DNA from 2 places in the Geodermatophilus sp. SYSU D01105 genome. Region 1 is predicted to be linked to the other one. Evidence: riboswitches for the same ligand, from Rfam matches in the RefSeq annotation. Region 1 holds a riboswitch; the other holds the start of a gene.
The links. A riboswitch is a leader RNA that binds a small molecule or an ion and turns the genes downstream of it on or off. The one in region 1 is predicted to bind thiamine pyrophosphate.
Positions count from the first base shown of each region.

Region 2: it holds a riboswitch for thiamine pyrophosphate, as region 1 does, so the genes downstream of both, ACI79I_RS08865 (ECF transporter S component) here and thiM (hydroxyethylthiazole kinase) in region 1, are expected to answer to the same signal.

Region 1 covers NZ_JBJGYR010000007.1:33,364-48,896, forward strand. Annotated here, with positions in the region: gene ACI79I_RS08165 (ATP-binding protein) at 1-2,556, shown strand, start outside; gene ACI79I_RS08170 (response regulator transcription factor) at 2,558-2,890, shown strand; gene ACI79I_RS08175 (phenylacetate--CoA ligase family protein) at 2,901-4,265, shown strand; TPP riboswitch at 4,304-4,397, shown strand; gene thiM (hydroxyethylthiazole kinase) at 4,399-5,187, shown strand; gene thiE (thiamine phosphate synthase) at 5,184-5,852, shown strand; gene thiD (bifunctional hydroxymethylpyrimidine kinase/phosphomethylpyrimidine kinase) at 5,849-6,667, shown strand; gene ACI79I_RS08195 (TenA family protein) at 6,664-7,392, shown strand; gene ACI79I_RS08200 (flotillin domain-containing protein) at 7,400-8,053, opposite strand; gene ACI79I_RS08205 (DNA polymerase IV) at 8,156-9,526, shown strand; gene ACI79I_RS08210 (hypothetical protein) at 9,492-9,722, opposite strand; gene ACI79I_RS08215 (class I SAM-dependent methyltransferase) at 9,878-10,480, shown strand; gene ACI79I_RS08220 (CoA transferase) at 10,773-12,056, opposite strand; gene ACI79I_RS08225 (PucR family transcriptional regulator) at 12,076-13,263, opposite strand; gene ACI79I_RS08230 (ferredoxin reductase) at 13,371-14,471, shown strand; gene ACI79I_RS08235 (fatty acid desaturase family protein) at 14,504-15,533, shown strand, end outside.
Region 2 covers NZ_JBJGYR010000007.1:185,242-200,774, forward strand. Annotated here, with positions in the region: gene ACI79I_RS08840 (ATP-binding protein) at 1-277, opposite strand, end outside; gene ACI79I_RS08845 (DUF1697 domain-containing protein) at 396-929, opposite strand; gene ACI79I_RS08850 (uracil-xanthine permease family protein) at 1,047-2,381, shown strand; gene ACI79I_RS08855 (energy-coupling factor transporter transmembrane component T family protein) at 2,395-3,162, opposite strand; gene ACI79I_RS08860 (ABC transporter ATP-binding protein) at 3,159-4,550, opposite strand; gene ACI79I_RS08865 (ECF transporter S component) at 4,583-5,197, opposite strand; TPP riboswitch at 5,194-5,297, opposite strand; gene ACI79I_RS08870 (Nramp family divalent metal transporter) at 5,442-6,734, opposite strand; gene ACI79I_RS08875 (Mut7-C RNAse domain-containing protein) at 6,843-7,565, opposite strand; gene ACI79I_RS08880 (aminotransferase class I/II-fold pyridoxal phosphate-dependent enzyme) at 7,585-9,042, opposite strand; gene ACI79I_RS08885 (VOC family protein) at 9,139-9,651, shown strand; gene ACI79I_RS08890 (GNAT family N-acetyltransferase) at 9,729-10,274, shown strand; gene ACI79I_RS08895 (rhodanese-like domain-containing protein) at 10,275-10,721, opposite strand; gene ACI79I_RS08900 (GntR family transcriptional regulator) at 10,829-11,488, shown strand; gene ACI79I_RS08905 (1-aminocyclopropane-1-carboxylate deaminase) at 11,472-12,494, shown strand; gene ACI79I_RS08910 (hypothetical protein) at 12,546-12,851, opposite strand; gene ACI79I_RS08915 (DUF1622 domain-containing protein) at 12,869-13,264, opposite strand; gene ACI79I_RS08920 (hypothetical protein) at 13,300-13,521, opposite strand; gene ACI79I_RS08925 (alpha/beta fold hydrolase) at 13,993-14,676, opposite strand; gene ACI79I_RS08930 (hypothetical protein) at 14,673-14,882, opposite strand; gene ACI79I_RS08935 (NADP-dependent oxidoreductase) at 14,913-15,533, opposite strand, start outside.

The DNA of each region.
Region 1 (15,533 bases):
CGCCGTCCGGACGTCGTCGACCTGGCCGCGCGGGCGTTCCCCCTGGGGTCGACCGCGCCGTTCGGGCTCTGGACCGAGGCGCTGGAGCGCCACCTGCGCGGACTGCCCGCCGAGGACGTCGCCCGGCACTGCGCCGGCTCGGAGGCCGACCTCGCCCCGGTGCTGCGCAGCGTCGCCGCGGCCACGGGCGCCCGGTCCGCGGGGGCGCCATCCCGCGCGCGGCTGATGACGGCACTCCCCGCGGTGCTGCGCAGCCTGGCCGCCGAGCGTCCCGTCGTCCTCCGCTTCGACGACCTGCACCTGGCCGACGCCTCGTCGCTGGAGGCCCTGCACTCGGTGGCCTACGGCTGCGCCGGCGCCGCGGTCCTGGCGCTGGCGACCGCCCGGCCGGCCCCGCTGCGCGCGGAGCCGGCCCTGGGGCGGGTGCTGCTGGGACTGGAGCAGGAGGGGTCGCTGCGCCGGCTGCCGGTGGCGCCGCTCCCGGCCGCGGCGCTCGCCGACCTCGCGGCGGCGGTCCTCGGCCCGGGGACGCCGGTGCCGGCGGCCCTGCCCGACTGGCTGGCCCGGCGCTCGGGCGGCAACCCGTTCGCGGCGATCGAGCTGCTGCGGGCGCTGTGCGCCGAGGGCGCCGACCTGGCCGCACCGGAGCTGCCGCGGCTGCCGGCGTCCCTGGCCGAGCGGGTGGAGCTCGACCTCGCCCGGCTGACCCCGGACGCCGTCGCGCTGCTGGAGCTGCTGGCGGTCCTCGGCCGGCGCACCGACCTGCGCAGCCTGGTCGCGCTCGCCGGGTCCGAGCCGGCGACGCTGGCCGGCACGCTGGAGTCGCTGGTGCGGGCCGACCTGGTCGCCGAGGAGGAGCGGGGCCTGCGGTTGTCCTACGAGCCGGCCCACCCCCTGCTGGGTGAGGCCGTCTACCGGCGGATCGGCGCGGCCCGCCGCCGCCTGCTGCACCGCCAGGTGGGCCGGGTGCTGCTCGACGCCGGCCGCGTGGGGGAGGCGGCACCGCACTTCGCCCGCTCGACGGGGGCGGACGACGACGAGGCCGTCGGCGTCCTCATCGAGGCCGAGCGGCGCGCGGAGGCGGCCGGCGCGTTCCCCGAGGCCCTGGCCGTCCTCGGGGCACTCGTCGGGCTCCTCCCCGCCGGGGACCCCCGCTGGGTGGCCGTCGTCGACGCGCTGCGGTGGGACGCCGAGTGGGTGCTCGACCACCGCGCCGACGAGCACGCACCCGCCGGCATCGGCGCGCTCCAGGCCATGGACGCCGCGCTCGCCGACGTGCCCGACCCGCGCCCTCGCGCCCAGGTGCGGTTCCGGCTGGCCAGCTTCCTGGCGTGGGGGGACGGCGACCTCACGAGAGCGGAGCGGCTGTGCGCGGAGGCGGCCGAGCTGTTCACCGCCGCGGGCGACACCCGCGGCTCGCTGCTGGCCGGACACGAGCTGGCCTGGATCCGTCACCTCGCGGGCAGCTCCGCGCCGGCGATCCGGGACTCCTCGGCCCGGGTGGTGGACCGTGCCCGCGCGCTGGGGGACCGGGTCGTCCTCGGCCGGGCCCTGCGCACGCTGGGGCTGACCGCCACGATCTCCGGCGCGCTCGACGTGGGCCGGGCCGCGCTGCGGGAGAGCAACGCCATGGCCCGCGCGGACGGGAGCCGCTACCGGCTCTCCATGGCCCTGCACAACGAGGCCCAGCTGCTCGTGATCGCCGGCCGGGTCGACGAGGCGCTGCCGCGGGTGGAGGAGGCCCGGGAGCTCGCCCCCGACGAGCCGCCGCTGCCCCTGGAGGTCTTCGTCCGCTGGCTGGCCGGTGACTTCCCCGGCGCCGTGGCGGCGGCCCGCCGGACCGCCGACGCGCACCCGGTCGGCCCGGGCCGCCGGACCGCCTGGGCCTCGGCCACCGCGGCGGCCGCGGCGGCCGAGCTGGGGCAGCACGCCGAGTCGGCCCGGTTCCTGGCCGTGGCCCGCGCCCCGTACGCGGGCACCCGCGGGGTCTACGGCGAGATCGTGGCCTACGCGGCGACGGTGTGCGCGACCCTCGCCGGACGGCGGGACGACGTGCTGCCCGAGCTGCACCGGCTGGCCGGGCGACTCGACGAGCTGGGCATCCTGCTCACCCTGCCCTGTCTGGTGGACCTGGCCGAGGCCGGCGCCCGGCTCGGCCGGCCCACCCCCTCCGCGGCGCCGGCCCTGGACCGGGTCGCGGAGCGGACCGGGGTCCCCGCGCACGCCGCCCTGGCCGACCTCGCCCGCGGCTGGTCCGCCCACGGCGAAGGGCGGGACCGCGCGGCGGAGCGCTGGGCGGCCCGGTGCGGTGCAGACCCTGGACGCGGCGAGCTGGCCGATCCACCGAGCCCGCGCCCACCACCTGCTGGGGCTCACCGCCGGCGACCGCGAGCGGTCCACCGCCGAGCTGGCCGCCGCGGCCGAGGGCTACGCCGCCTGCGGCGCGCTGGTCCGGCGGGACGACGCCCTCGACGCGCTGGCTCGCCGGGGCTCACGGGGCCGCCGGGAGGCCGCGGCCGCCCGCGGCCCGGGCTCGTTGACCGCCCGCGAGTGTGAGGTGGCGGAGTTGGCGGCCACCGGCCTGTCCGCGCGGGAGATCGGCGCCCGGCTGTTCATCGGCGAGCGGACCGTGGAGGGACACCTGGCCCGGACCTACGCCCGGCTGGGCGTGCGGTCCCGGGTCGAGCTGGCCCGGTACGTGGCGGCCGAGGGGCTCAGCGGTCCGGGAGCAACAGCGGGGGCGGGTCCGGGCACAGCGGGGGCGGGTCCGGGCACAGCGGGGGCGGGTCCGGGGGCAGCAGGGAGGGCGCGTTCGGGGACCCCGGCGGGCGTGGATTCGGGTACCCGGGCACGTACCGGTACGCCGGACCGCCGTCCCGCCCGTTCCTAGCGTCGCGGCCATGACCACCTACGAGACACTCCGCCGGCGGCACCTGGCCGACGCCACCGCCCTCGCCCCGCGGCTGTTCGCGCCCCTCGAGTGGCCTCCGGACCGGCTCGCCGAGCACCGCCGCGACGCCCTGCGCCGCCTGGTCCGCGTGGCCCGGGACCTCTCCCCGTGGCACCGCCACCGGCTGGCCGGCGTCGACCCGGACGAGCTCACCGAGGACACCCTCCCCGAGCTGCCGGTGATGACCAAGGACGACCTCATGGCGCACTTCGACGAGATCGTCACCGACGACCGGCTGACCCTCGACGTCGTGGAGGCCCACCTCGACCGGCTCACCTCCGACGCCTACCTGTTCGACCGCTACCACGCGTGCGCCTCCGGCGGCTCGTCCGGACGGCGAGGGGTCTTCGTCTACGACTGGGAGGGCTGGGCGACCGTCTACTGGAGCCTGATGCGCCACCCGGTGCGGGCGCTGCGCACCGACCCGGCGCTCGCCGGGATCCGGCCGAAGCTGGGCATGGTCGCCGCCGCGGCGCCGACGCACATGACCAGCGCCGCGCCGCAGACGTTCACCAACCCGCAGGTGGAGATCGTCCGGTTCCCGGTCACCCTCCCGATGGCCGAGATCGTGGCCGGCCTCAACACCGCCCAGCCGACGCTGCTCTGCGGCTACTCCTCGGCGATGCACGAGCTGGCCGCCGAGGCGCTGGCCGGCCGGCTGCGGATCTCCCCGGCCTGGGTGATGGGCACCAGCGAGCCGCTGCTGCCCGAGACCCGGGCGGCGCTGGAGGAGGCCTTCGGCGTCCCGGTCGGCAACTGGTACGGCACCTCCGAGGCGGGCGGCAACGGCTGCCCCTGCCGGTTCGGCACCCACCTGGCCGACGACCTGATGGTCAACGAGCTGGTGACCACCGACGGGCGTCCGGTGCCGCCCGGCACGCGGTCGGACACGGTGCTGCTCACCAACCTCTACAACACCGCGCTGCCGCTGATCCGGTACGAGCTCACCGACCAGTTGACGCTGGTCGACGGCCCCTGCCCCTGCGGCTGCACCCACCGGCGGATCGAGGACCCGTACGGGCGGCTGGACGACGTCTTCACCTACGGCGCGGTGCGGGTGCACCCCCACGTCTTCCGCTCCCCGCTGGCCCGCCGGCGGGAGGTCGTGGAGTACCAGGTGCGCCAGACGCCCCTGGGTGCGGCGGTCGTCGTCCACGCCACCGCGCCGGTCGACACCGGCGCCCTGGCCGCGACGATCGCCGACGAGCTGGCGGGGGTCGGCGTCCCCGACCCGGAGGTCACCGTCACGCCGGTCGCCCGGATCGCGCGGCCGCCCTCGGGGAAGCTGAAGCGCTTCGTCCCGCTCGCCGCCTGAGCGCCCCCGGCCGGGACGACGTTGCTAGGTTCGAGGGCGTAAGTGGCACGGGGTGCCCCGCCCGGGGCTGAGAGAACACCCGTCGAACCTGCTCCAGTTCGTACTGGCGAAGGGATGTCACGGCGTGGGAGCCATGGACCTGCGCGCGGCCCGCGAGGCGCTGCGCACCGCTGCACCGCTGGTGCACTGCCTGACCAACACCGTCGTCCAGACGACGACGGCCAACGCCCTGCTCGCCGCGGGCGCCGCGCCGGCCATGGTCGACGCACCCCAGGAGGCCGGGGACTTCGCCGCGGTCGCCTCCGCGGTGCTGGTCAACGTCGGGACGGTGCACGAGCGCACCGCCGAGGCGATGCGCCTGGCGGCCCGGTCGGCCGGCACGGCCGGCACACCGTGGGTGCTCGACCCGGTCGCCGTCGGCGGGCTGGCCTACCGCACGGCGCTGGCCGCCGAGCTGGTCGAGCTGCGCCCGACCGCCGTCCGGGGGAACGCCTCGGAGGTCATGGCGCTGGCCGGGGCGGGCGCCGGCGGTCGGGGGGTGGACAGCACCCACAGCACCGACGCCGCCGCGCAGGCCGCCGCGGACCTGGCCCGGCGCACCGGCGGCGTCGTGGCGGTCAGCGGCGAGGTCGACCTGCTCACCGACGGACGGCGGACGGTGCGGGTGGGCGGCGGCTCGGTCCTGCTCACCCGCACGACCGGGGCCGGGTGCGCGCTGGGTGCCCTCGTCGCCGCCTACCTCGCCGTCTGCGACGACCCGCTGACCGCCGCCGTCGCCGCGCACGCGCACGTGGCGCTCGCCGCCGAGGTGGCCGCCGACGTGGCCGACGGGCCCGGCACCTTCGCGCCGGCCTGGCTCGACGCCCTGGACGCCCTCGACGGGGACTCCCTGGCCGGGGCCGACGTGCGGGCGGAGCCGTGAGGTTCGACCCGACCCTCTACCTGGTCACCGACACCGCGCTGTCCCGGCCGCGGCCGGTGGCCGACGTCGTCCGGGCCGCGGTGGCCGGTGGAGTGACCGCCGTCCAGGTGCGCGACAAGACCGCCTCCCGGCGGGAGCTGCTCGAGCTGACCCGGTCGGTCCAGGCGGCGCTGGCCGACCGGCGCGACGTGCCGGTCGTGGTGAACGACGCGGTGGACGTCGCGCTGCTGGCCGGCGCCGACGGCGTCCACGTCGGCCAGGACGACCTGCCCCCGGCCGAGGTGCGGCGGCTGCTCGGGCCCGGCGTGGTGCTGGGCCTGAGCGTCACCTCCGCCGCCGACCTCGACGCCGCGCTGGCCCTGCCGCCGGGCACCGTGGACCTGGTCGGCATCGGCCCGGTGTGGGCGACGCCGACCAAGCCCGACGCCGCACCCGGCCTCGGCCTGGAGGGCACCGGCGCGCTGACGTCCGCCGCCCGGGCCGCGGGGCTGGTCGCGGTCGCGATCGGCGGCATCGACGCCGCCCGCGCGGCGGAGGTGGCCGCCACCGGGGTGGACGGGATCTGCGTCGTCTCCGCCGTCTGCGGGGCGGCCGACCCCGCGGCGGCGGCCCGCGGGCTGCGGGCGGAGATCGCCCGCGGGCGGCTGGCCGGGGTGGGCCGGTGAGCGCCGGGGTGCCGGTCGCCCTCACCGTGGCCGGCAGCGACCCCAGCGGCGGCGCCGGCATCCAGGCCGACCTCAAGACCTTCAGCGCCCTGCGCGTCTACGGGACGGCGGTGCTGACCGCCCTCACCGCGCAGAACACCCGCGGGGTCACCGGCGTCCACCCGGTGCCGGCGGAGTTCGTCGTCGCGCAGCTGGAGACGCTCCTGGACGACGTCGAGGTGCACGCCACCAAGCTCGGCATGCTGGGCACCGCGGAGGTGGTCCGGGCGGTGGCCGGGGTGCTGGCCGGCCGCCGGGCCGGCCCCGTCGTCTGCGACCCGGTGATGGTCGCGACCAGCGGTGACCGGCTCATCGACGAGGCCGCGGTCGACGCCGTCCGCACCGACCTGCTGCCGGTCTGCGACCTGGTCACGCCGAACGTGCCCGAGGCGGCCGCCCTCCTCGACGCCGCCCCGGCCGGCGGTGTGGACGACCTCCCCGGCCAGGCCACGGCGCTGCTCGCGCTCGGCCCGCGGGCGGTGCTGCTCAAGGGCGGCCACCTCGGCGGGGAGGAGAGCGTCGACGTGCTGGCCACCACGGCCGGCGTCACCGTGACCCGCCGTCCGCGGGTGCGGACGACGGCGACGCACGGCACCGGCTGCACGCTCTCGTCGGCCCTCGCCGCGCTCGCCGCCCGCGGCCGCACCGACGAGTGGGCGGTGCTGGTCGACCCGGCGCGCGACTACCTCCAGGCCGCGCTGGTCGCCGGGAGCGGCCTGGGCGTCGGGTCCGGGCACGGCCCGGTGCACCACTTCGCCGGCGTCTGGCCCTCGTGAGCGCCGTCGTGGGCGACGCCGGGAGCGCGGTCGCGGGCACCGCCGGGGGCTCGTTCAGCGCACGGGCCTGGACGGCGACCGCCGGCCTCCGGGCGGCGATCGAGGACCTGCCGTTCCTGGCCGAGCTCGGCTCCGGCGCCCTGGACCCGTTGACCTTCCGGCACTACCTCGAGCAGGACAGCCTCTACCTGGCCGACTACGCGCGGGCGCTCACGCTGCTGGGCGCCCGCGCCCCGGACTCCGCCGCCGCGTCCTTCTGGGCGACGTCGGCGGCCGTGACCGCGACGGTCGAGCGCCGACTGCACGCCGACCTGCTGTCGGCGGAGCTGCCCCCGGCGGACCGCCCGGCGGGGGAGCCGGTGCCCTCGCCGACCTGCCGGGCCTACGTCTCCTACCTGGTGGCCACGGCGGCGACCGCGCCGTACGCGGTCGGCGTCGCGGCGGCGCTGCCCTGTTACTGGGTGTACGCCGACGTCGGCGCGCGGCTGGCGCGCACCACCGCCGCCGTGCCCGGGCACCCGTACCGGCGCTGGGTGGCCGCCTACGACTCCCCGGAGTTCCAGGAGTCCGCGGAGCAGGCGCGGACGCTGGTGGACGCGGCCGCCCGGCAGGACCCCGGCGCGCAGCCGGCCATGCTGCGCGCGTTCGCCGTCGCGACCCGGTACGAGCTGGACTTCTGGCGGGCCGCGCACGCGCGGGAGACCTGGCCCGACCCGCTGCCCTGACCGCGGCTCAGCGCGCCGGGGGCTCGCCGTCCGCCGGGACGACGGGGACGCGGGTGGCCGCCCCGTCAGCGGTGGCCGTGCCCGCGACCGCGCCGGCGCCGCCGAGGCGACGCAGCAGCGCCGCGACGTCGACACCGGTGAGGTCGCCGGACAGCTGCAGCCCCTGGGCCACGTTGGCCGCGACCGACCGGCCCAGCGACCCGGCCCCGTCGGCGGAGATGACCGTCATCTTGTCCACGCCGGCCAGTGGCGCGGCCGCGGCCTGCACGACCTCCGGCAGCACCTTCACCAGCATCTCCAGGACCGCCGCCTCGCCGTACTCGGCGAACGCCTCCGAGCGGGCGTCGAGCGCCTCGGCCTCGGCCTGGCCGCGGGCCAGGATGGCCGCCGCCTCGGCCGCACCCTCCCGCTCGACGGCGTCGGCGATCGCCTGCCGGTGTCTGGGAGGCCCTCGGGCAGCACCGAGGCGGCCGCGGCACCGCCGACCAGCGCCGCGAGGGCGGGGACGGAGAAGGCGCCGTCCGCGTCGCCCGCGAGGTCGCCGATCTCGCCGACGAGCAGGGACAGCAGCAGGACGCCGAGGCCGATCGCGCCCACGACGAGGAGGACTCCCGCCACGCTGCCCCTCTCCGTCGGTGTGCCACCGGACACTCGCAGCCACGCGGGACGGTGATCAACCGGTTCCGGCCCCGGGAGGTCCGCTCTCACCCGGTCGGAGGACGGGCGACCATGGGGGAGGCCGGCGACGACGAGGAGGTGGGGCGTGCGGCGGGAGGCGAGCATCCTCCACCTGGACCTCGACGCCTTCTTCGCCGCGGTGGAGCAGCGCGACAAGCCGTCCCTGCGCGGTCGGCCGGTGGTGGTCGGCGGCGTGGGCGGGCGCGGCGTGGTGGCGACGGCGTCCTACGAGGCGCGCGCCTACGGTGCCCGGTCGGCGATGTCGACCGCCGAGGCCCGGCGTCGCTGCCCGCCTGGCACGGCGTTCCTCGGCGGGCGGTTCGCGGCCTACCGCCGCACCTCCGACGTCGTCATGGGGCTGCTGCGGGAACTGTCGCCTCTGGCCGAGCCGGTGTCGATCGACGAGGCCTACGTCGACCTGGCGGCCGGGCCCGGGCACGACCTGTCGGTGGACGGCGTCACCGAGCTGGCCCGCGGGCTCAAGGAGCGGATCGCCGCGGCCACCGGCGGGGTCACCGGATCGGTCGGCATCGGCTCGTCGAAGCTGATGGCCAAGATCGGCTCGGACCTGGACAAGCCCGACGGGCTGGTCGTCGTCCCGCCGGGCAGCGAGCTGGACGTGCTGCACCCGCTGCCGGTGACCCGGCTGGGCGGGGTGGGTCCCGCGACCGCCGAGCGGCTGCGGCAGGTCGGGGTGCGCACCGTGGGCGACCTCGCCGCGAAGTCGCTGCCCGACCTGGTGGCGCTGGCCGGCCGGGCGCACGGGGCCGGCCTGTACGCGCTGGCCCGCGCCGAGGACGACCGGCCGGTGGTCGCCGAGCGGGAGGCCAAGTCGGTGTCGCAGGAGGAGACCTTCGAGCGGGACCTCACCGACCTCGCCGTCCTGGGCCGGGAGATCGATGCCATGGCCGCGCGGGTGGCCGCCCGGCTGCGCGCGTCGGACTACTCCGGCCGGACGGTGACGCTGAAGATGCGCCGCTACGACTTCACGACACAGACCCGGTCGCAGACGCTGCCGCAGCCCACCGACGACGTCCGGGTGATCGCCTCCATCGCGCGCCGGCTGCTCACCGAGGCGGGGACCGGCGGCGGGCTGCGACTGCTCGGCGTGGGGGTCTCGGGGCTGTCGCTCTACGCCCAGGGGGACCTGTTCGCGTCGGACGACGAGCCGTCGTCCCCCGACGAGACCGCCCTCGCCGACGAGCCGGGAGCCGCCGAGGTCCCCCCGGCCCCGACGGAGGCGCGGTGGTGGCCGGGGCAGGACGTGCGGCACGACGAGCTGGGCGCCGGCTGGGTGTGGGGGAGGGGGCTGGGGCGGGTGACGGTCCGCTTCGAGGGCCCGCTCACCCCTCCCGGGCCCGTGCGGACCCTCGCCGCCGACGACCCCGCTCTGCACCCGGCGGACCCGCCGGACTGGCGGGTCAGCGAGCCAGTGCCACCCAGCCGAGCACCGTGAGGTCGCGGTCGACCGGGACGACGACCCGCTGCCCGGAGCAGGTGACGAGGTGGGCGGTGTAGAGGCCCTCGCCGTCCACCTCGACCCGGTCGATGGTGGCGCCGGGGTGTTCGCCCAGCGCCGCGGCGGCCACGGCCACGGCCCGGTCCGCCGGCAGGTCGACGTCCGGCGGCGGGGTCAGCGTGCGGATCCGCATGCGCCGCCGGATCCTGCCCTCGCTCGTCCTCGTACCCATGGTGTCCTCCCGTCGTCGCCACGGCCCCTCGTGGGCCGTTCGGTCCCCGAGACTCGGGCGCGCACCTGTGGGGAGCCTGGGGGCCGGGTGGGGGTTCGGTCGGGATCGGGGCGATCATGGGCCGCGTGGCCGAGCAGAGCGCGTGGGTGCGGATGACCCAGGAGGACCCCGGTCACTCCGCGAACTACGTGCAGCGGTTCCGCACCCTCGCCGCCCAGGGGTTCGACCTGGCGGGCGAGGCGCGGCTGGTCGACGCGATGCTGTCCCGCGGCTCGCGGGTGCTCGACGCCGGCTGCGGTCCCGGCCGGGTGGGCGGCTGGCTGGCGCGGGCCGGGCACGACGTCGTCGGGGTGGACGTCGACCCGGTCCTGATCGCCGCCGCCGAGGAGGACCACCCCGGGCCGCGGTGGCTCGTCGGCGACCTCGCCGAGCTGGACCTGGGCGGGGAGCCCTTCGACGCGATCGTCTGCGCGGGCAACGTGATGACCTTCCTCGCGCCGTCGACCCGCACCGCGGTGCTGCGCCGGCTGCGCGCGCACGTCGCGGGCGACGGCCGCGCGGTCATCGGGTTCGGAGCCGGGCGGGGCTACGGCTTCGACGCGTTCCTGGACGACGCCCGCACCGCCGGCTGGGCGCATGACCTGCTGCTGTCCACGTGGGACCTGCGGCCGTTCACGCCCGCGTCGGACTTCCTGGTCGCCGTCCTCGGCCCGGCCTGAGGCGGGCCAACCGTCCCCCCACGCCGCGCTCCCTCGGCGCGGGACCTGCGAGGGGAGCCGCCGGGGACGGCGGTCCGAGCGGTGTTCCACGTGGCACGTCGGCCCGGGGGGGGAACGCGGAGCCCGGCACCACGGGGACGTGCCGGGCTCCGCGTTCCCGGCGGGGTCGGCGCCCTCGAGCCGGCCTCCGCTCGCCGGGGTCGTGGTGACGGGTGCTCCTGCCCGCTTACCCCAGCGCCCTCCAGCGTGGGCCTGCTGCCTGGGAGGGAGCTGTCCGGCGGCTGCCAGTCCGCTAGGTCCGCCAGCCCGGGTGCGCGTCGTGCTCGGCCGCTGCGCGCCAGGGCGGTGACCCGGGCGGCGCCACCACGGTCACGGCGCCCTCGGCCGACGGCAGCGTCAGCAGGTACGGCGCCGGGTCGGCCGGGTCGCCGCCCTCCGGTGCCCGCCGCGGCGCGCCGAGCAGCCAGTGCGCCGTCCGCGCGAGGGAGAGCTCCCCGTGCCAGCCGCCGCCCTCCTCCCGCCGGCGGGCCACGGCGGCCAGCACGGTCGCCGCGGCCAGGTGACCGGTCGCGTGGTCCAGCGCCTGGGCCGGCAGCACGCCCGGCGCCTCGGCGCTCCCGTACACGAGCGCGATGCCGGTCGCGGCCTGCACCAGCGAGTCGAAGCCCCGCCGTCCCGACCACGACCCCCGCGTCCCCCACGCCGAGAGGCTGACCACCACCAGGTGCGGGTGCCGCTCGGCCAGCGCGGCGGGGTCCAGCCCGAAGCCGGCCAGCGCACCGGGCCGGTAGCCCTGCACGACGACGTCGGCCGCCGCGAGGAGCTCCTCGACGGTCCGGCGGTCTGTGCCGGTCGCGAGGTCCAGCAGCGCGTGCCGCTTGCCCGGCCCGGTGTCGACCAGCGAGCCGGGGTCGTCGGGCAGCCGGGGGCTGTCGACCCGCAGCACGTCGGCGCCGTGCGAGGCCAGCGTCCGGGTGGCGACCGGACCGGCGATCACCCGGGTCAGGTCGAGGACCCGCAACCCGTGCGGCGACACCGCGCGGGGCGGCCCGGGAGCCGTCCGGCGCAGGTCGACCAGGGGCGTGGCCGCGACGGCACGCCCCGGCGGCGACCCGGCCCACGCCGCCGCGGAACGGACCGCGCCCGCCGCACCGCCGGCCGCGACCACGGCCGTCTCCAGCTCCTCGGCGGTCCACCGCAGGGCGGCCGACCCGACGTCCTCCCCGAGGACCCGCAGCGCCGCGGCCCGGTGGTGCGGGTGGTTGGCGTGCAGGCGCAGCCAGCCGTCGGCGGTGCGCCAGAACCGGGACAGCGGGTGGAACCCCGGACCCACCGGCCGGCCGTCGACCGCGGCGTACCGCTCGCTGCGGAAGGCGACCCCGACGTGCGCGGCGTCCACGCGCACCGGGTCGCCGGGCGTCAACAGCCGGGCGGCGAGCAGCTGCGCGGCGACCGCGCCCACGGCGAGGTCGGGCACGGGCAGCGGCCCGTCCAGGCCGGTCCCGCCGGTGACCGGCACGTCCGGGGCGGGGACGCCGGCCAGCAGCGGCCACACCTCCGCCAGCAGGGGGTTCACGACGGCCACCGACCAGGGCTCACGACCGCTGGGTGCCCAGCGCGAGGGTCAGCTCCAGGACGCTCTGCGGGTCCTCGAGGCGGGCGCCGAAGAGCTCGCGCAGCTGGCCCATCCGGTAGCGGACCGTCTGCGGGTGGACGAACAGCTCCGCGGCGATCTTCTCCCGCCGGCCGTGGTGCAGCAGCCAGGAGCGCAGGGTCTCGACCAGCTTCTCGCGCGGGCCGGGGCCCAGGTCGTCCAGTGGCGCGAGGACCTGCGCCCGCAGGTCGCCCAGCGCCTCGCCGTCCGCCCGGAGGACCAGCTCGACCAGCCGCTGCTCGGTGTCCACCGGGGCGTCGCCCTCCGGCCGCAGCCCCAGCTGCAGCGCCCGCAGCGCCCGCGAGTAGGAGGAGCGGGCCTCCTGCCACGGCCGCGCCGGCCCGACGACGGCCTCCCGCCCGCGCAGGGCCTTGAGCAACCCGGCCCGGGCGAACCCCTCGGCGTCCGGGACGAGCAGCACCGCGCGCTCGGTCTCCGGCTCGGCGCCGGGCAGGTCCTCTCCGGCCTGCAGCGTGCGGGCGTCGAGGACCGCCAGGGCGCCGCGGGCCCGCACCTCGGGGAGCAGCACCGCGGTCAGGGTGCGCGGCGGTGACCAGTCGGCGCGTTCGGCCGCGGCGGCCAGGTCGTAGGGCGGGCCACCGGTCAGCAGCAGCTCGGCCAGCCGCTCCAGGTGGCGACGGCGGACCCGGCCGCTGGTGGCCAGGTGGTCGGCGTGCCCCGCGACGCTGGAGGCCGACAGCTGGTCGATGTAGGCGAACACCAGCTCGGCGAAGCGCGCCAGCGAGTCCGCCGGCATCCCGGCGGCCACGGCCGTCTCGCTCATGTGCCGCCACGCCACCCGCGCGCCCACCCGGTAGGCGGCCAGCAGCGCGTCCATGGTGCGGCCGCCCTTCGCCTCCCCGCGGCCCAGCGCGTAGGCACCCTCCAGGGCGGGCCCGATCGGCCGGCTGGGGTCGGCCCCGCCGGCCGCCGTCGCGAGCTCGAGGAACCCGCCGAGGGCCAGCTGGACGGCGTTCTCGATGGCCCGGCCCATGTCGCCCTGGAACGCCTCGGCATAGCTGGGCACCTCGACGACGATCGCGGCCACCGTCGACTCGGCCACCGCCGGCAGTTCCGCGTGCATGGCGGCGGCCACCTCCGGGGTGAAGGTCTCGGTCTCCGGGGCCACGTCCACCTCTCCGTTCCCGCGCCGTTGTTCGCAGCGAACAGTATCCGGGCGGAGGTTCACGTCTGGGGCACAGGTGAATTCGCACCCCGCTGGGAACGATCAGAAGCATGACCGCGACCGTCCCGCGCCCGGCCCCGGCCCGGCCGGCCCTGGCCGCCCTGCGCGCCCGTGCCCTCCGCCTCGCCGAGCTGGTGACCACCCCGCTGCTGCCCGACGACTACCTCGACATGGTGAACCCCCTGCGGGCCGGCACCGACCTGCGCGGACGCGTCGTCGCCGTCCAGGAGGAGACCCGGGACGCCGCCACGCTGGTCATCCGACCCGGGGCCGACTGGCGGCGCCACGTGCCGGGCCAGTGGGTGCGCATCGGGATCGACGTCGACGGCGTCCGGATGTGGCGGGCCTACTCGCTCACCTCGCACCTGGACCGGCCCGACGGCTGCATCAGCATCACCGTCAAGGCCATCCCGGGCGGCAAGGTGAGCAACCACCTGGTGCACCGCACGACGCCGGGGACGCTGGTACACCTCGACCAGGCCACCGGGGAGTTCGTGCTGCCGCCGGAGGCCCCCGCCAAGGTCCTGTTCGTGACCGCGGGCTCGGGCATCACCCCGGTCATCGGCATCCTGCGCAACCACGACGAGCTCCGTGACGTCGTCGTCGTGCACTCGGCCCCGACGGCGGAGGACGTCGTGTTCGGCCCGGACCTGCGCGAGCTCGCCGCGGCCGGCCGGATCCGGCTGGTCGAGCAGCACACCGACTCCGCCGGGATGCTCGACCCCGCCGCGATCGCCGAGCTGGTCCCCGACCTCGCCGAGCGTGCCACCTGGGCCTGCGGGCCGGTCGGCATGCTCGAGGCGCTGGAGGAGCACTGGAGCGCCGCCGGCATCGCCGACCGGCTGTTCACCGAGCGGTTCCGGCCGACGGTGATCGTCGCCGGCGAAGGGGGCACGGTCTCCTTCACCCGGGCCGGCACGACCCTCGAGGCCGACGGCGCGACGCCGATCCTGGACGCCGCCGAGGAGGCCGGCGTCCTCATGCCCAGCGGCTGTCGCATGGGCATCTGCTACGGCTGCGTGCTCCCGCTGCGCGAGGGCGCCGTCCGGGACCTGCGCACCGGCGAGGTCACCACGGCCGCCCCCGGGGACGGCGTCCTCGTCCAGACCTGCATCAGCGCCGCCGCCGGCGCCTGCTCCATCGACCACTGACCCCGTTCCCCAGAGATCCCGGAGGACAACGCGTGACCGTTCTGCAGAAGAAGCCCGTCAACCCCATCGCCCACCTGACGGCCGGTGACATCGAGCTGATCGGCAAGGAGCTCGACGAGATCCGCCAGGAGGTCGTCGACACCCGTGGCGAGAGGGACGCCCGCTACATCCGCAAGGTCATCGACGTCCACCGCAAGATCGAGCTGGGCAGCCGCGCCGTGCTCCTGGCCTCCGGGTTCCCGCCGGCCTGGATCGTCGGGACGATCGGCCTCTCGGTGGCCAAGATCCTCGACAACATGGAGATCGGGCACAACATCCTGCACGGCCAGTGGGACTGGATGCGGGACCCGAAGATCCACTCCACGACGTGGGAGTGGGACATGGCCAGCCCGGCCGACCAGTGGAAGCACTCGCACAACGAGCTGCACCACACGTACACGAACGTGATCGGCAAGGACAACGACCTCGGCTACGGCATCATGCGCGTCGACGAGGACCAGAAGTGGGTGCCGATGTACCTCGGGCAGCCGCTGTGGAGCTTCATCAACGCCTGCTTCTTCGAGTACGGCATCGCGGCCTACGACCTCGAGCTCGGTGCCGTCGTCGCGAAGAAGCAGACCAAGGACCCCGAGTTCCGCGCCCGGGCCAAGGCCGTGCTGCGCAAGATCGGCCGGCAGGCACGCAAGGACTACCTCGTCCACCCGCTGCTGTCCGGGCCCAACTTCCTGGCGACGCTGACGGCCAACTTCGTGGCCAACCTGGTGCGCAACCTGTGGTCGAACTCCGTCATCCTCTGCGGGCACTTCCCCGAGGGCGTGGAGACCTTCGAGAAGAAGTCGATCGACGGCGAGACCCGCGGTGAGTGGTACCTGCGGCAGATGCTCGGCTCGGCCAACATCTCCGGCAGCAAGGCCATGCACATCATGACCGGCAACCTGTCGCACCAGATCGAGCACCACCTGTTCCCCGACCTGCCGAGCAACCGGTACGCCGAGATCGCCCCGAAGGTGAAGGCCCTGTTCGACCGCTACGGGCTCAACTACCACTCGGCCCCGCTGCCCA
Region 2 (15,533 bases), 150 kb from region 1:
CGGAGACCTCGATCAGCCAGCCCGCCCCGGTTCCGCGGACCGCCGCGGCCACCCGACCGCCACCGTGCCGCAGTGCGTTGGAGGCCATCTCGTCGAGGGCGAGCACCAGCCGGTCGCGGAGGTCGACCGTGGTGGGGTCGACGGCGCTGAGGTGCCGACGCAGCTCCGCCCGGACCCGCGGCAGCTCGGCGACGTCGGCGAGCTCCCACCGGAGGCCCTCGCGGGCCGCCGGAGGAGTGGCCGACGGCCAGACCGGCCCGGCCGTCTCCCGTGTCACGCCGCTGGTCCCCTCACGTGCTCGTCGCCCGGAGGCGCACCTCGCTGCGGCCCGCGGGCGAGCCGAACACCTGCGTATGGCACCACCGGCCCCCCGCTAAACCTGGCTGTAACAGGTGTCACACGGCGCCCAGATCGGCCAGCTTCCGGACGGTGTTCCAGTTCCGCGAGGTCCCCGGCACGCCGAGCAGCGTGTCCCAGCGCCACGACGCCAGCGGCGTGCCGGCGATCCCGTCGGGCAGCCAGAGCAGCAGTTCCCGGCCGACGACCCGGTACTCGCCACGGTCCGCCGGGGGCAGCGCGGCCACCCGCTCGGGGTCCGGCGGCCGACGCAGGAAGGTGACGAGCAGCCGGGCCGGGTCCGTGGCGACGGCACCGAGCGGGTCGGCGGCCACCAGGTCGGCGACCTCCGTCCCGGTCCGGACGACGACGGGGACCTCGAAGCCGAACCGCTCCCGCAGCGCCGCCTCGACGTCGGCGGTCAGCTCGTCGGCGGACAACGGGCTGTCCAGGACCACGTTGCCGCTGCGCAGGTGGGTGCGGACGCCGCCGTGGCCGCGCGCGGTCAGGGTCTCCCGCAGCTCGGGCATCCCCATCTGCCGCGCCCGCCCCAGGTTGACGCCCCGGAGCAGCACCACGTAGCGCGTCGGCACGGGCGGCACCGTAGCGCCCCGGCCCGGGGGCCCCCGCACCGCAATGGGGACGACACCGGCCCGGAACAGAGCTCCGCGACCCTGCTGGCGGACCGACGCCCAGCCCCAGGAGTCCCGATGACCACCACCGAGCCGACGACCGCCCCGGCCCACGACCGCGCCGACCCCGATGCCCGCCCGCCGTGGACCGTCGCGGTGCCGCTCGGGCTGCAGCACGTCCTGGCGATGTTCACGTCGAACCTCACGCCGGCGATCCTCCTGGCCGGCGTCATCGGCGCGACGACCGGCGAGGCGGTCCTGCTGGTCCAGGCCGCGCTGCTGTGCGCGGGGCTGGCCACCCTCCTGCAGACCGTCGGCATCGGCCCGGTCGGCAGCCGGCTGCCCCTGATGATGGGCTCGGGCTTCGCGTTCATCGCCGTCGCCGTCCCGCTCGCGGGGGAGTACGGGCTGTCCGCCGTCCTGGGCGGGGTGCTGGTGACCGCCGCCGTCCAGGTGGCGATCGCCCTGGGCATCCACCGCATCGCGTTCCTCTTCCCGCCCGTGGTGACCGGGACGATCATCCTGGTGATCGGGCTGGGACTGCTGCCCAGCGGCGTCAACCTGGCCGCCGGTGGCGTGGGGTCACCCGACTTCGGCTCGCCGGTGGACCTGGGCGTCGCCGCGCTCGTGCTCGTGCTGACCGTGGTCCTCAACCAGTTCTGCCGCGGGCTGCTGTGCACGGCCTCGGTGCTCGTCGCCGTCGTCGTCGGCTACCTGGTCGCGATCCCGCTGGGCCTGCTGGACCTCTCCGGCGTCGGCGACCGGCCGCTGGTGGCCGTGCCCACCCCGTTCGAGTTCGGGGTGTCCTTCCCGCTCGTCGCGGTGCTCTCGATGGCCGTCGTCGGCGTGGTCAACATGGTCGACTCGGTGGGCACCGTCCACGCGGTGACCGAGGGCGGGGCGGGGCGCCCGGCCACCGCCCGCGAGCTGCGCGGCGGCATCCTGGCCGAGGGCGGCAGCGCCGTCCTCGGCGGGGTGTTCGGCGCCCTGCCGACGACGATGTTCAGCCAGAACATCGGCCTGGTCGCCCTCACCAGGCAGATGAGCCGACACGTGGTGACCATCGGCGCGCTCGTCCTCGTCGGGCTGTCCCTGCTCCCGCAGGTCGCGGCGGTGCTGGCCGCGATCCCGCCGGCGGTGCTCGGCGGGGGCGTGCTGGTCCTGTTCGGCATGGTGTGCGCGATCGGCGTGCAGCTGCTGAGCAAGGACGGCCTGGACACCCGCGGGCTGCTGATCGTGGCGCTCTCGGTGGGCCTGGGCCGGGGGATCGCCGCCGCGCCGGACGCCGTGGACCGCGTCACCGGCGAGTGGGGGGCGCTGTTCGACTCGGGGATCGTCGTCGCGGCCGTGGTCGCCGTCGTCCTCAACCTCGTGCTGCCCGGCCGGTCCCGCCGCCCGGTGCCCGCGGCCTGACGGCCCCGGGGCCTCAGCCGAGCAGCGGGTCCCAGGCCCCGGTGGTCACGCTCAGCGCCACGGCGGCGGCGCAGACGGCGACCGCGCCGGCGACGAACCAGCCGTCGCGGGCGCGCAGCACCGAGCCGCGGGCGTTGGAGCGGGGGACGCCGGAGTCGAACCCGCGGGCGTCCATCGCCGTCGCCAGCCGGGTGCCGCGCCGGATCGCCGCCACCAGCAGGGCGAACGCCGTGCCGGCGAGCAGCCGGGCCCGGGCCGCCGGGTTCGCCCCCGCGTCGACACCCCGGGCCCGCCGGGCCAGCCGGATGGTCTCCCACTCCGCGGCCAGCAGCGGGACCAGGCGCAGCGCGGCCAGGGCGCCGTAGGCGAACCGCGTCGGCACGCGCCAGTGCAGGGTGAGCGCGTCGGCCAGCCGGACCGGGTCGGTGGAGGCCACGAGCAGGATCCCGGGCAGCGCCAGCGCGATGACCCGCAGGCCCCAGGTGGCGCCGCTTAGCCAGGCCGTCGCGCCGTCGGCCGCGCCGAAGGCGACGTTGACCCAGGCGACCCCGGCCGCACTGAGCAGCAGCGGCCAGGTCCGGCGGAGGACCTCCCGGGGCGTGGTGAGCCCGGCGGCCGGCAGCAGCGCGAGCTCGGCCGCGAGCACCACCGCCGGGGTGACCAGGTCGCCGCTGACCAGCAGCACGACCGTGAGGACGGCGATGGCGCCCAGCTGGGCGACCGGGTTCACCGCCGACAGCGGGACCGGGCGCACCGGGCCGAGGGCGAGCGGCGGGGTCACGGGACCGCCACCGGGACCCCGAGGCTCAGGACGTCGTCGGCCAGTGCGGCGACGACGTCGGCGTCGTGGGTCACCAGGCACAGGGCGCGGTCGCCGTCCTGCTGCTCGGCCAGGAGGGCCACGAGTTCCGACCAGGTGTCCCTGTCCTGGCCGAAGGTCGGCTCGTCGAGCACCAGGACCGGGGGCCCGGTGGCCAGCGCGGTGGCGACCGACAGCCGCCGCTGCTGCCCGCCGGAGAGGGTGAAGGGGTTGGCGTCGGCCAGCGGCGCCAGGCCGAGCCGCTCCAGCAGCTCGTCGGCGCGCCGGTGGGCCGCACCCTCGCCGGCGCCGGCACGCAGCGGGCCGAGCGAGAGCTCGTCGCGCACCCGGCCGGTGAGGAACTGGTGCTCCGGGTGCTGGAAGACGGTGCCGACCCGGGCGACCAGCTCGCCGGCCCGCCAGCGGGACGGCGGCCGGTCCGGGCGCCGCAGCCCCGCCGTGAGCGCCGGCCCAGCGGTGACCCGGCCGGTCGTGGGTGCCCGCAGGCCGGCCAGCAGCAGCGCCAGCGTGGACTTGCCGGTGCCGTTGGGACCGGTGACGGCCAGGGTCCGGCCCGCCCGGAGGACGGCGTCGGCCGGCGGCAGCGCCGGGGTGGCCGCGCCGCGGTGGGTGTAGCCGGCCGCCTCCGCCGTCAGCAGCACCGCCCCGGCGGGGTGCGCGCGCCGGTCGGGGAGGCGCAGCGGAGCAGGGGCCCACCCCGGACCGTGCTCCACCACGCCGCCGCCCGCCCGCAGCTCGACGACGCGGTCGACCAGCGGCAGCCAGGACGCGGCGTCGTGGTCGACGACCACCAGCGTGGCGCTCCGGTCGGCGACGGCCCGGGAGACCGCGCCGCGCACCAGCTCGGCGCCGTCCGGGTCCAGCTGGGCGGTGGGCTCGTCGAGGAGCAGCAGGCCGGGACGGGGGGCGAGCGCGCCGGCCAGCACCAGCCGCTGCTTCTGCCCGCCCGAGAGGGCGCCGGTCGCCCGGTCCCGGCCGAGGTCGAAACCGACCGCGGCCAGGGCGGCGTCCACGGCCGGCCCGATCGCGGCCGGCGGGGTGCCGACGTTCTCCAGCCCGAAGGCGACGTCGTCCCCGGCGCGGGTCATGACCAGCTGCGAGTCGGGGTCCTGGAAGACCATGCCGACGCGCTGCCGCCGCCGGTCGGGCGGCTGCCCGTCGACGGTCAGCTCGCCGACGGCATCCCCGCTCTCGGGCTCCAGCAGCCCGCCCAGCGCCCGCAGCAGCGTGGACTTGCCCGACCCGGAGGCTCCGGTGAGCAGCACCCGCTCACCGGGCGCGACCACCAGGTCGACGTCCCGGACCGCCCAGGCCCGCCGGGTGGCGTGCCGGAAGCCCCACCCGGCCAGCCGGACGGCGGCCGGGGCACCACCGGTCAGCGTCAGACCCGGGTGCGGCCGGAGGCGAACGCCGAGAGCGCACCGCTGGCGGCCAGCGCGCGGGTCAGCGCCGTGCTGCCGAGCCCGGCGATGACGGCGGTGCTGGCCACGACCAGCGCCACGTAGGTCGTCTTCCAGCCCGCGGTCCAGTCCGGGTAGTAGTAGACGAGGTCGAGGACGGCGGCCATCGCGCCGGCCAGCGCCGCGGACAGCAGCGCCTGCGGCCAGCCGAAGCGGCGGTACCGGGCGACGGCGAACCCCGCCTCGCCGGCCAGGCCCTGCAGCAGGCCGTAGACGATCGTCGTCGTCCCCCACGCCGAGCCGAGGAGCGCGGAGACGATCGCGGCGACCAGCTCGGCGAACAGGCCGGCGCCGGGCTTGCGCACCACCAGCGGGGCGAGCACGGCGGGGATGAGCCAGACGCCGTACATGAACGCCTGCGCGGGCGGGAAGGCGGCGAAGGCCGTGCCCGTGCCCGCCCACAGCAGGCCCCAGGCCCAGAAGACGACGCCGAAGGCGACGCCCAGGACGGCGGTGACGACGATGTCGACGGTGCGCCAGCGCGCACGCGCCCCGGTGGGCGCAGTCGACGACGGACGGACGGCCTGCTCGGCCATGACTTCCTCCAGACTCCCTGCGCCGGCATGACCCGGATCAGGTTCGAGGGTCTGCGGGATCCCGCACTCTCAGCGCCGAAGCGCTCCCCTGCTGTGTGTGTTCGGTTGTGGTGCCAGCCTAGCCCGCTCCGCCGCTGCCGCCGTCCGCCGGTGTCCCCCGTCCGCCGGTGCCCCCGTGATCATGGCGCCCGGCCCCCTGCTCCCCGCCGCTCGCAGGCTCGCGGTGGGGGGCAGGGGGTGTCCTTCACCCGAGGACGAAGCCCAGCAGCAGGTGGGCGTTCAGGCCGATGATCAGCGCGGCGACGACCGCACCGGCGATCGTGGTGACCGGCCGGTTGACCCAGTTGCCCATGACCGAGCGACGGGCGGTCAGCCACAGCAGCGGCACCAGGGCGAACGGGATGCCGAAGGAGAGCACCACCTGCGACCAGACCAGCGCCGTCGTCGGGTCGCCGCCGAGGACGAGCACCGCCAGGGCCGGCGCCAGGGTGATCAGCCGGCGGGCGAGCACCGGGATGTGCCGGCGCAGGAAGCCGGCCATGACCACCTGGCCGGCGTGGGTGCCGACCGACGAGGAGGCGAAACCCGAGGCGAGCAGCGCGAGGGCGAAGGCCAGGGCGGCTCCGGTGCCGAGCTGGTCGCCCAGCCCCGCGTGCACGCTCTCCAGCGAGGCGATGCCGTCGTCGGCGGTGAACAGCTGCGCGGCGATCACCAGCATCGCGGCGTTGACCAGCCCGGCCAGCCCCATCGCCACCAGGACGTCGATCCGCTGGGCCTTCAGCAGCCGGCGGCGGCCGGACGCGGTGCGCCCGGCGGTGACCACGTCGCCGTAGCGGCCCGGGGTGAGCGCGGAGTGCACGTAGATGACGTGCGGCATCACCGTCGCGCCCAGGATCCCGGTGGCCAGCAGCAGGCTCTCCGACCCGGAGAACGACGGCACCAGGCCGCCCGCGACCCCGCCGGCGTCGACGCCGGAGCCCACCAGCGTGTAGCCGAAGCCCAGGCCGATCACCAGCAGCAGCCCGGCGATCACCCGCTCGAAGGGCCGGTGCCCGCGGGACTGCGCGGCCAGCAGCACGAACGCCACGACGGCGGTGATGACCCCGCCGATCGGCAGCGGCACCCCGAAGAGCAGGTACAGCGCGACCGCGCCGCCGACGATCTCGGCCAGGTCGGTGGCGATGGCGACCGCCTCGGCCTGCAGCCACAGGCCCCGCGTCACCGGGCGCGGCAGCTGCTCGCGGCAGAGCGTGGCGAGGTCCCGTCCGGTCGCCAGGCCGAGCTTGGCGGTGAGGCTCTGGATCAGCATCGCCATGAGGTTGGCCGCCACGATCACCCACAGCAGCGTGTAGCCGAACGAGGCGCCGCCGGAGAAGTTGGTCGCGAAGTTGCCCGGGTCGACGTAGGCCACCGCGGCGACGAAGGCCGGGCCCAGCAGCGGCCAGATGCGCCGCCGGCCGCTCGTGTCGCGGGCCGGTCTGGGGACGCCGACGAGGGTGGTGGGCAGGACGGCGGCCTCGGTCTTCGAGAGGTACACGGCGGCCTCGCAGCGGTGGAGCGGGTGGGTGGGCGCTCCTCCCTGTGCCCGCCGCGGGTGACACGCCGGGGCCAACGTGTGGCCCCCGGGGGCCGAGGTGAGGCTGTCCTACGCGGTGCCGGCACCCCGCCGCTCCGCCGCCGCGACGACCGCCCCGATCCGGCGGGCGTGCGCGCCGCGCCAGTAGACGCGGCCGCAGGCCGGGCAGCGGGAGAACTCGTCGTGGGTCCGCCGCGTCCCCGGCGGCAGCCGGTCGGCGATCTCCGCCTTGGCGACCGGCTGCAACAGGGCGCCGCAGGCGGTGCACCGGGTCAGCGGCGCCAGCGGGGGAGCGAACCGGTCGAGGACGTCGGCGAGCTGGTCGTCGGGTCGGGCGCCGCGCACCAGGGCCCCGGAGGGCAGCGCCCGCCGCATCAGCAGGCCGCGGTCCTGGGTGAGCAGGACGCGCTCCTCCGCCGCCGCGCGGGCCACGAGGTCGGGGTCGTCGGCGTCGTTGGACCACGCGGCGTCCAGCCCGAGCAGCCGCAGCCGGCGGGCCAGCGCGCCCAGCCCGACGTCCAGCAGGAAGCCACCCGGCGGCAGCGGCTGCGGCCGGGCGGCCTCCGACACCTCCACGGTGCTCCCCGGCCGCGTCCGCTCGGTGGCGCCGGCGGGGGTCCCGTCGACCCGGAGGCCGCCGACCTCGGTCAGCGGCACCCCGGCGGCCTGGACGACGTGGCCGATCGTGGCGTCCGGGTCGAACCGCATCCGCCGGACGCCCCGGTGCCGGTCCCGTCCCGGCAGGAGGAAGCGCAGCGACACCGGGACGACGACGTCGACCGCACCGGTCACCGTGCGCCTGCCCCGGGGCTCATGAGACGACGCGGAGGGTCTCCATCGACGGGTCCGCCGCGTCCGGGACGAGCATCCCGGCCCGGACGCCGCTGGTCAGGTAGTCGACGACCTCCTGACCGATCCGCTCGCCGGGCGCCAGCACCGGCACTCCCGGCGGGTAGGGGCTGACCATCTCCGCGGCGACCCGGCCGACCGCCTCGGCCGCCGGGACCTGCTCGGCGCGGGCGAAGAAGGCCTCCCGCGGGGTCATGGCCTGCTCGAGCTCGAGGGCGGGCGGCGAGGGGAGGTCCACCCGCGGCGGGCGCTCCATCGACGGGGCGGCGTCGACGAGCGCCCACAGGGCGTCGACCAGCACCTTCTCGGTCTCGTCGTCGTCGGCGTGGGTGAGCCGGGCGTTGACCCGGAAGGTGTCGGCCGAGCCCAGGTCCACGTGGCAGGCGGCCCGCAGCCAGTCGCCGGCCTGGAAGCCGGTGATGCCCAGCCCCCGGACGTCGATGGTGATCGCCAGCGGGTCGAGGTCGAAGGCGCCGCCGGTGCCGATGACCTCGCGGCCCATGACCTCCAGGCCCGGCATGGCCGCCACGTCCTCCCGCACCCGCAGCGCCCGGGCGATCGCCGTCCCCAGCAGGTCGCGGCCCTGCTCGACCATCTGCCGCCGCCAGCCGTCGAGGGTGAGGTAGACCAGCGCCGAGGAGCTGGTGGTGCCGAGCAGGTCCTCCCGCTGCTTGAGCACGTCCGGGTCGACCCGCTGGCCCTTGAGGTGGAACACCGAGCTCTGCTCGATCGCCCCGCCCATCTTGTGCACGCTGGTCACGACGACGTCCGCCCCGGCGTCCATGCCCCAGGCCGGCAGGTCGGGGTGGAACGGCAGGTGCGCGCCCCAGGCCTCGTCGACGATGAGCGGCAGGTCGCGCTCGTGGCAGGCCTCCGCGACGCCGGCGATGTCGGCGCAGGTGCCCCAGTCGGTCGGGGTGATCAGCAGCATCCCCTTGGCGTCGGGGTGCCGGGCCAGCGCCCGGCGGACGTCCTCCGGCTCCGGCGGGTGGGCCAGGTGCCGCTCGGGGTCGACGTGCGGGTGCACCCACACCGGCCGGATGCCGCTGATGATCAGCCCGGCCACCACCGACTTGTGCGCGTTGCGGCTGACCAGCAGCTCCTCGCCCGGACCGGCGACCGAGATCATCGCGCTCTTCACCGACAGCGAGCTGCCGCAGGTGGAGAAGAAGGCCTTGTCGGCGTCGACGGCGTCGGCCATGAGGTCCTCGGCCTGGGTGGTGATCGCCTGCGACTCGCGCCGGTCGTCGAGCCCGTTGAGCGAGAGGACGTCGGAGGCGAACACGCCCTCGCCGACCACCTCGACCACCCGCGGGTCGGCGCCGCGGCCCTGCTTGTGGCCGGGCGGGCCGTAGACGACGTCCCCCCGGCGGCGGAACTCCTGCAGGGCCTCGAGGACGGGTACGCGCGAGTGGTCCATGGCCCGCCCCTACCCGGGGAGGCGGAACAGATACTTGAATTCTCAAGCAAAGCCGCGCAGACTGGCCCCAGTCCGACCGGAGACAGGAGCCCGACCATGCCCGTCCAGCGCCTCAACCACGCCGTCCTCTACGTCCGCGACGTCGCCCGCAGCCACGCCTTCTACCGCGACGTGCTCGGCTTCCGGGTGAAGATGGAGATCCCCGGCGCCGCGGTGTTCCTGCAGGCCGAGGGGTCGAGCAACGACCACGACCTGGGCCTGTTCCAGATCGGCGCGGGCGCCGGCGCGTCCGAGGCCGGCCGCCGCACCGTCGGCCTGTACCACCTGGCCTGGGAGGTCGACACGCTCGCCGAGCTCGCCCGGATCCGCGACGCGCTGCTGCAGGCCGGGGCGCTGGTCGGGATGTCCGACCACGTGACCACCAAGGCCCTGTACGCCCACGACCCGGACGGCCTGGAGTTCGAGGTCTCCTGGCTGCTGCCGGCCGAGTTCATCACCCCCGAGCTCATGGAGGGCGCCGCCATGACCTCGCCGCTGGACCTGGACCGGGAGATCGCCCGGTACGGCGCGCACACCCGCGGCGGCGTGGGCGTCTCCGTCCCCGCCTGAAGGGGCAGCGGAGTCCCACGGCGCGGAGGACGCGCCCCTGGCACTCCGCTCGGGGCCGTGGGGCACGATGCCCTCCCGTGATCCCCGATGAGCTGGCCGCCGGTGCGCTGCGCCTGCGGCCCTGGCGGGAGGACGACGTCCCTGCAGTGTTCGCCGCCCTGCAGGACCCGGCCTGCCGGCTGTGGAGCGGGGCGGGCACCGTGTCGAGGGAGGATGCCGCCCTGATGGTGCGGGTGCGGATGGACCCGACCCTCGAGGACCGCGCCGCGTGGGCCGTCGTCGATCCCGCGGGCGCGCTGCTCGCCTCGGTGTCCCTGCACTCCATCGATCGCGGCCAGGGCGACGCGGAGGTCGGCTACTGGACCGTGCCCGCGGCGCGGGGGCGTGGCGTGGCCCCCGTCGCGGTCGACGCCGCCTGTCGCTGGGCCTTCCCCGCCCTCGGCATCGACCGGGTGGAGCTGTGCCACGCCGTGGAGAACGCCGCCTCGGCACGGGTCGCGGAGAAGGCGGGCTTCAGCCTCGAGGGCCGGCTGCGCCGCTCCTACCGCTACGGCGACGGGGTCGAGCACGACGAGCTGCTCTGGGCGCGCCTCTCCGGCGACCCGCCCCCGGCGCTCGGCTGATCAGCAGCCGCAGCGGGCCCCCGCCGGCGCGGTGAGCGGGTCGACGACGGCCCGCGAGACGCCGGCGGCGGTCTCCACCGGCAGGCCCTCGCGGGCCCAGTACTCGAAGCCGCCGATCATCTCCCGCACCCGGAAGCCGAGCTGCGCCAGTGCCAGCGCGGCGCGGGTGGCCCCGTTGCAGCCCGGGCCCCAGCAGTAGGTGACCACCGGGACGGACCGGTCCAGCTCGGCCGGCGCCCGGTCGGCGATCTCCCGGCCGGGCAGGTGCACCGCGCCCGGGACGTGCCCCTGCTCCCACGCCTCGCGGCTGCGGCTGTCGAGCAGCACGAACCCCGGCGTCCCGGAACCCAGCGCCGCCGAGACGTCGCTGACGTCGGTCTCCACGGCGAGCCGCCGGGCGAAGTGGGCGGCAGCCTCGGAGGGCGGCGTGCTCCAGTCGTCGATCACACCGTCGATGGTCGCGGCGCCCGTCGCCGGCCACGAGGTGCGTTCCTGCCGAGGACCGCAGCGTCCCGGCCTTGACGCGGCGGCATTTGACATCTGAGATGTCAGTTGTGTCCCTCGCTCCGGTCGGCCGCGTGCTGCTGCGCGACGTCGCCCTCGTGCGCATCCGGGAGGCGATCGTCTCCGGCGACCTCGCGCCCGGGGCGGTGGTCAAGGACGCCGAGCTGGCCGCTCGCCTCGGGCTGTCGGTCGCCCCGGTGCGCGCGGCGCTGGCCCGGCTGGCCGACGAGGGCCTGGTCGAGGCCAAGCCGCAGAGCCACACGCGGGTGACGCCGCTGCGGGTGCGGGACGTCCGCGATGCCGCCGCCGTCGTCCGGGCGATGCACGAGCTGGCGGTCCGCGAGGCGGTGCCGGTCACGACCCCGGACGACGTCGCCGCCATGCGGGCGGCCAACGAGCGCTTCGCCGCCGCGGTCGCGGCCGGGGACGTCGACGCGGCGCTGGCCGCCGACGACGAGCTGCACGCCGTCCCGGTCGCCCGCTGCGGCAATGCCGCCGTCGCCGCGACCATCGACCGCTACACCCCCGCCGTCCGCCGGCTGGAGCGGGCCCGCTTCGCCGCGGCGCACGGCCGGGAGTCCGTCGTCCTGCACGACCGCCTGATCGCCGCCTGTGCGGCCTCCGACGTCGACGCCGCCGTCGCCACGACCACCGAGATCTGGACGGCGCTGCTGTCCGAACTGGAGGAGCCCGATGTCGACCCTCGCTGACTTCCCCCGCTACCCGCTGCTGTTCGGCCCGTCGCCGGTGCACCGGCTCGACCGGCTCACCGAGCACCTCGGCGGTGCCGCGGTGTGGGCCAAGCGGGAGGACGTGAACTCCGGCATCGCCTTCGGCGGCAACAAGACCCGCAAGCTCGAGTACCTCGTGGCCGACGCGCTGGCGCAGGGCTGCGACACGCTGGTCTCGATCGGCGGCGTCCAGAGCAACCACACCCGCCAGGTGGCCGCGGTCGCCGCGCGGGTCGGGCTGAGGTGCGTGCTCGTGCAGGAGAGCTGGGTCGACTGGCCCGACGCCGTCTACGACAAGGTCGGCAACATCCTGATCAGCCGGCTGGCCGGGGCCGACGTCCGGCTGGTCAAGGCCGGGTTCGGCATCGGGTTCAAGGAGAGCTGGGAGGCCGCGCTCGCCGGGATCGAGGCCGACGGCGGCAGGCCCTACGCGATCCCGGCCGGGGCGAGCGACCACCCCCTGGGCGGGCTGGGCTTCGCCGGCTGGGCGGAGGAGGTGGCCGCGCAGGAGGCCGAGCTCGGGGTCTTCTTCGACACCGTCGTCGTCTGCTCGGTGACCGGCTCGACGCAGGCCGGGATGGTGGCGGGCTTCGCCAAGCTGGAGGAGGACGGCGCCCGGCCGCGGCGGGTGCTCGGCATCGACGCCTCGGCCAAGCCCGCGGAGACCCGGGACCAGGTGCTGCGCATCGCCCAGCGCACCGGCTCGCGGATCGGCCTGCGCCGGGAGCTCACCCGCGACGACGTCGAGCTCGACGAGCGCTACCACGCCGGCGTCTACGGCATCCCCGACGAGACGACGATCCGCGCGATGGAGCTGGCCGCCCGCACGGAGGGCATGGTCACCGACCCGGTGTACGAGGGGAAGTCGATGGCCGCGACGATCGACCTCGTCGGCCGGCGCGAGATCGACCCGTCGTCCACCGTGCTCTACGCCCACCTCGGCGGCCAGCCGGCGCTCAACGGCTACAGCGCGCTGTTCTCCTGAGCCTGCAGCGGAGTGCGAGGGGCGAGGGATCCTCGCCCCCTCGCACTCCGCTCAGGCGCGCCAGGCGGGCCGGACCAGTTGTCCCAGGGGTGGCAGCCGTCGCCGGCCGGGGGATGGGGGCCGGCCCGACCAGGCGCGCCGCGCCGTGCGCAGTCCCGCCCCCACGACCCGCCGGAGGGCGACGACGGCGGCCGCGACGGCGAGGGCCTGCCAGCTCGGGTCGCCGGCCAGGCGCAGCAGGCCGGCGGCCAGGAGCAGGTCCAGGAACACGGTGAGGGCCAGCGGTGGCCGGCGGGTCACCGCCAGCGCGAGGACCCCGCAGACCAGCGCAGCGGCGACGACCGCGGTCGCTGCCACGCCGGTCACCTGTTCGATCACACCGTCCGCCCCTGGTGCTGGTCGGCGGGGTCGACGGTCCCCCGGCCCTGGTCCTCGGCGACCTGCCGGCGTTCCTCGGCGATCTCCCTGCCGAGGAAGTAGTTCAGCGCCGTCCGGATGGCCGCCACCGCGGCCAGCTGTCCGAGCTCCCGGAAGCTGGGCGCCACCGCCGTCCGGAGGACGTCGCTGGCCAGCTGGAACTCCAGGCCGAGAGCGAGGAACCGGCCGAGGGTGAGCCGTACCGGGACGAAGGCCGCCGCGCTCCGGTCGCGCAGGCCCACCCAGAGGAACCGGACGAAGGCCCACACCGCCCCGATGATGATGACGGCGGCGCCACAGGCCTCCACGACCGTGACCAGGACGCCCACGACCTCGGCGAGCAGTTCTTCCACGCAGCGGACCTACCCGGGCCGGAGCGCGTCACCACTCAGGCGCCGAGCGAGTCCGCCGCGGAGCCGTCGAGCGTGTCGAGGGCCTCGCGGATGCGGCGCTCCTCGAACGCGAGCGAAGTGCGACTCCATGATCGCGGCCAGGCCGTCGAGCTCCCCGGCCAGCCGCCGGTGCCCGCGGCCAGCTCTCCGGCGAGCTGCTCGATCCGCAGCACGATGCCGGAGATCATCGCGTGGTCCTCGGCCATCTCCTCCAGCACCGGGCGCAGCTCGGGGAACGCCGCGGCGAGCGCGGGGGAGGCGCCGGCGTCCTCCCCGGTGTGGTGGCGGGTGAGGGCCGTGCAGAAGGCCGGGCAGTGCGCCGGCAGCGGACGGCGGCCGTCGGGCGCGGCGCGGCCGCGGCCTGCAGGTCCCGCAACTGCGCCCGCAGGTCGTCGTGGACGCGGACCAGCTCCGCGCCGAGCGCCTCGGCCCGGCCGCGGGCTGGACGCGGACGACCGGACCGGTCGTCGAGGGTCGAGGCATGGGGTGGGTGTGGTGGGCACGGGGTCCTGTCGGGAGGAGGTCGCGGCGGCGGTCGCGGCCGCGCGGCGGGGACAGGACGCGGGGGCGGGCCGCGGGCCCACCCGGCGCTCAGCCGCCTGCCGGGGACCCGTCTCGTGTGCGGCGCGAGGCCGACCCGGCAGTCACGGGCGGGAGGCCGGCGCCGGCCGCGAGCGGGCCCCGACCACTCACAGCGGAACGGCCAGCTCCGACTGCTCCAGCGCCGCGCGCAGGTCCGCCCGCCACGGCGCCAGCTCCGCCCCGGCCAGGACGACGTCCCGCACGAACGCGTGCCAGACCGGCGCGCGCCGCACCATGCTGTGGCCGCCGGCGATGGTGAACCGGGCGATCCGGGCGCCGGCGTCCCGGGCCCGGACGGCGAACTCCGCCGACAGCGCCGCCGGCACCCAGCGGTCTCCCCGCCCGTGCAGCACCGCCACGGTCCGGTCGCGCAGGTGCTCCACCGGCTCGCCGGGCGGGGTCCACGGGGCCAGCGCGCACACCGCCCGCACCGACGGGTCCCCGCCGGCGCGCAGCACCGCTCGGCCGCCCATCGAGTGGCCGACCAGCACCACCGGGACGTCCTCGCCGTGGCGGGCCCGCAGCTCGTCGAGGGTCCAGCGGACGTCGGCGTAGGCGTCGGCCGCCTCGGCGTTCCAGCCGGCCACCCGGTAGCGGACCAGGTACGTGCCGACCCCCTGCTCCGCGGACGACGCGCGGACGAACTGCTCGATCGCCCGCATCCGCAGCAGGGACAGCGCCCGCTCCCGCGGCGGCTCGAGGCTGGCCACAGTGCCGCCGTGGCAGAACACCGCCAGCGCCCGCAGCGGCCCGGGCGGCAGGACGGAGTCGAGGGCGGGGCCGGCCGTCACCGGCGCCAGCGGCGGCGCCCGCCACGGAGCGTGGCGCGGGCGCGGTCACCCAGGTCACCGGCGCGCAGCAGCGTGCGGCTCACCGGGGTGGAGCCGGTGCGCCGCTCCAGGGCGCGGCCGGCCCGGCGCAGCAGGCCGGAGGTCAGCGGGACGACGACGGAGAGCACCAGCCACATGCGGAAGCGGCGGGTCAGGAAGAGCCACATGCGCACCAGACTGCCCCGAACCCCGCGGGCTCAGTCGGGGTCGGGTGCCAGCCGGACGACCATCTTCCCGGTGTTGGCCCCGCGCAGCAGGTCCAGGAACGCCGGGACGGCGCTCTCGATCCCCTCGTAGACGGTCTCCCGGACGACGAGCTCACCCGACCGCAGCCAGCCCGACACCGTCTCGGTGAACTCCTCCCGCAGGTCGGCGTGGTCACCGACCAGGAAGCCGCGCAGCGTCAGCCGCTTGCCGACCATCAGCCCCAGGTTGCGCGGGCCGGGCGGCGGCTCGACGGCGTTGTAGCCGGAGATCGACCCGCACAGCGCCGCCCGCCCGTGCACCCGCAGCACCCCGATCGCGGCCTCCAGGTGCGCGCCGCCGACGTTGTCGAAGAAGACGTCGATGCCGCCGGGTGCGGCCTCGGCCAGCGAGAGCGCCACCGGGCCGTCGTGGTGGTCGAAGGCGGCGGTGAAGCCGAGCTCACCGGTGAGCCAGGCGACCTTGGCCGGGCTCCCGGCGCTGCCCACGACCCGTCTGGCGCCGCGCAGCCGGGCGAACTGCCCCACCAGGCTGCCCACGGCACCCGCGGCGGCGGAGACGTAGACGTCCTCCCCGGTGGTGAACCCGGCGATCCGGAACAGCCCGGTGTACGC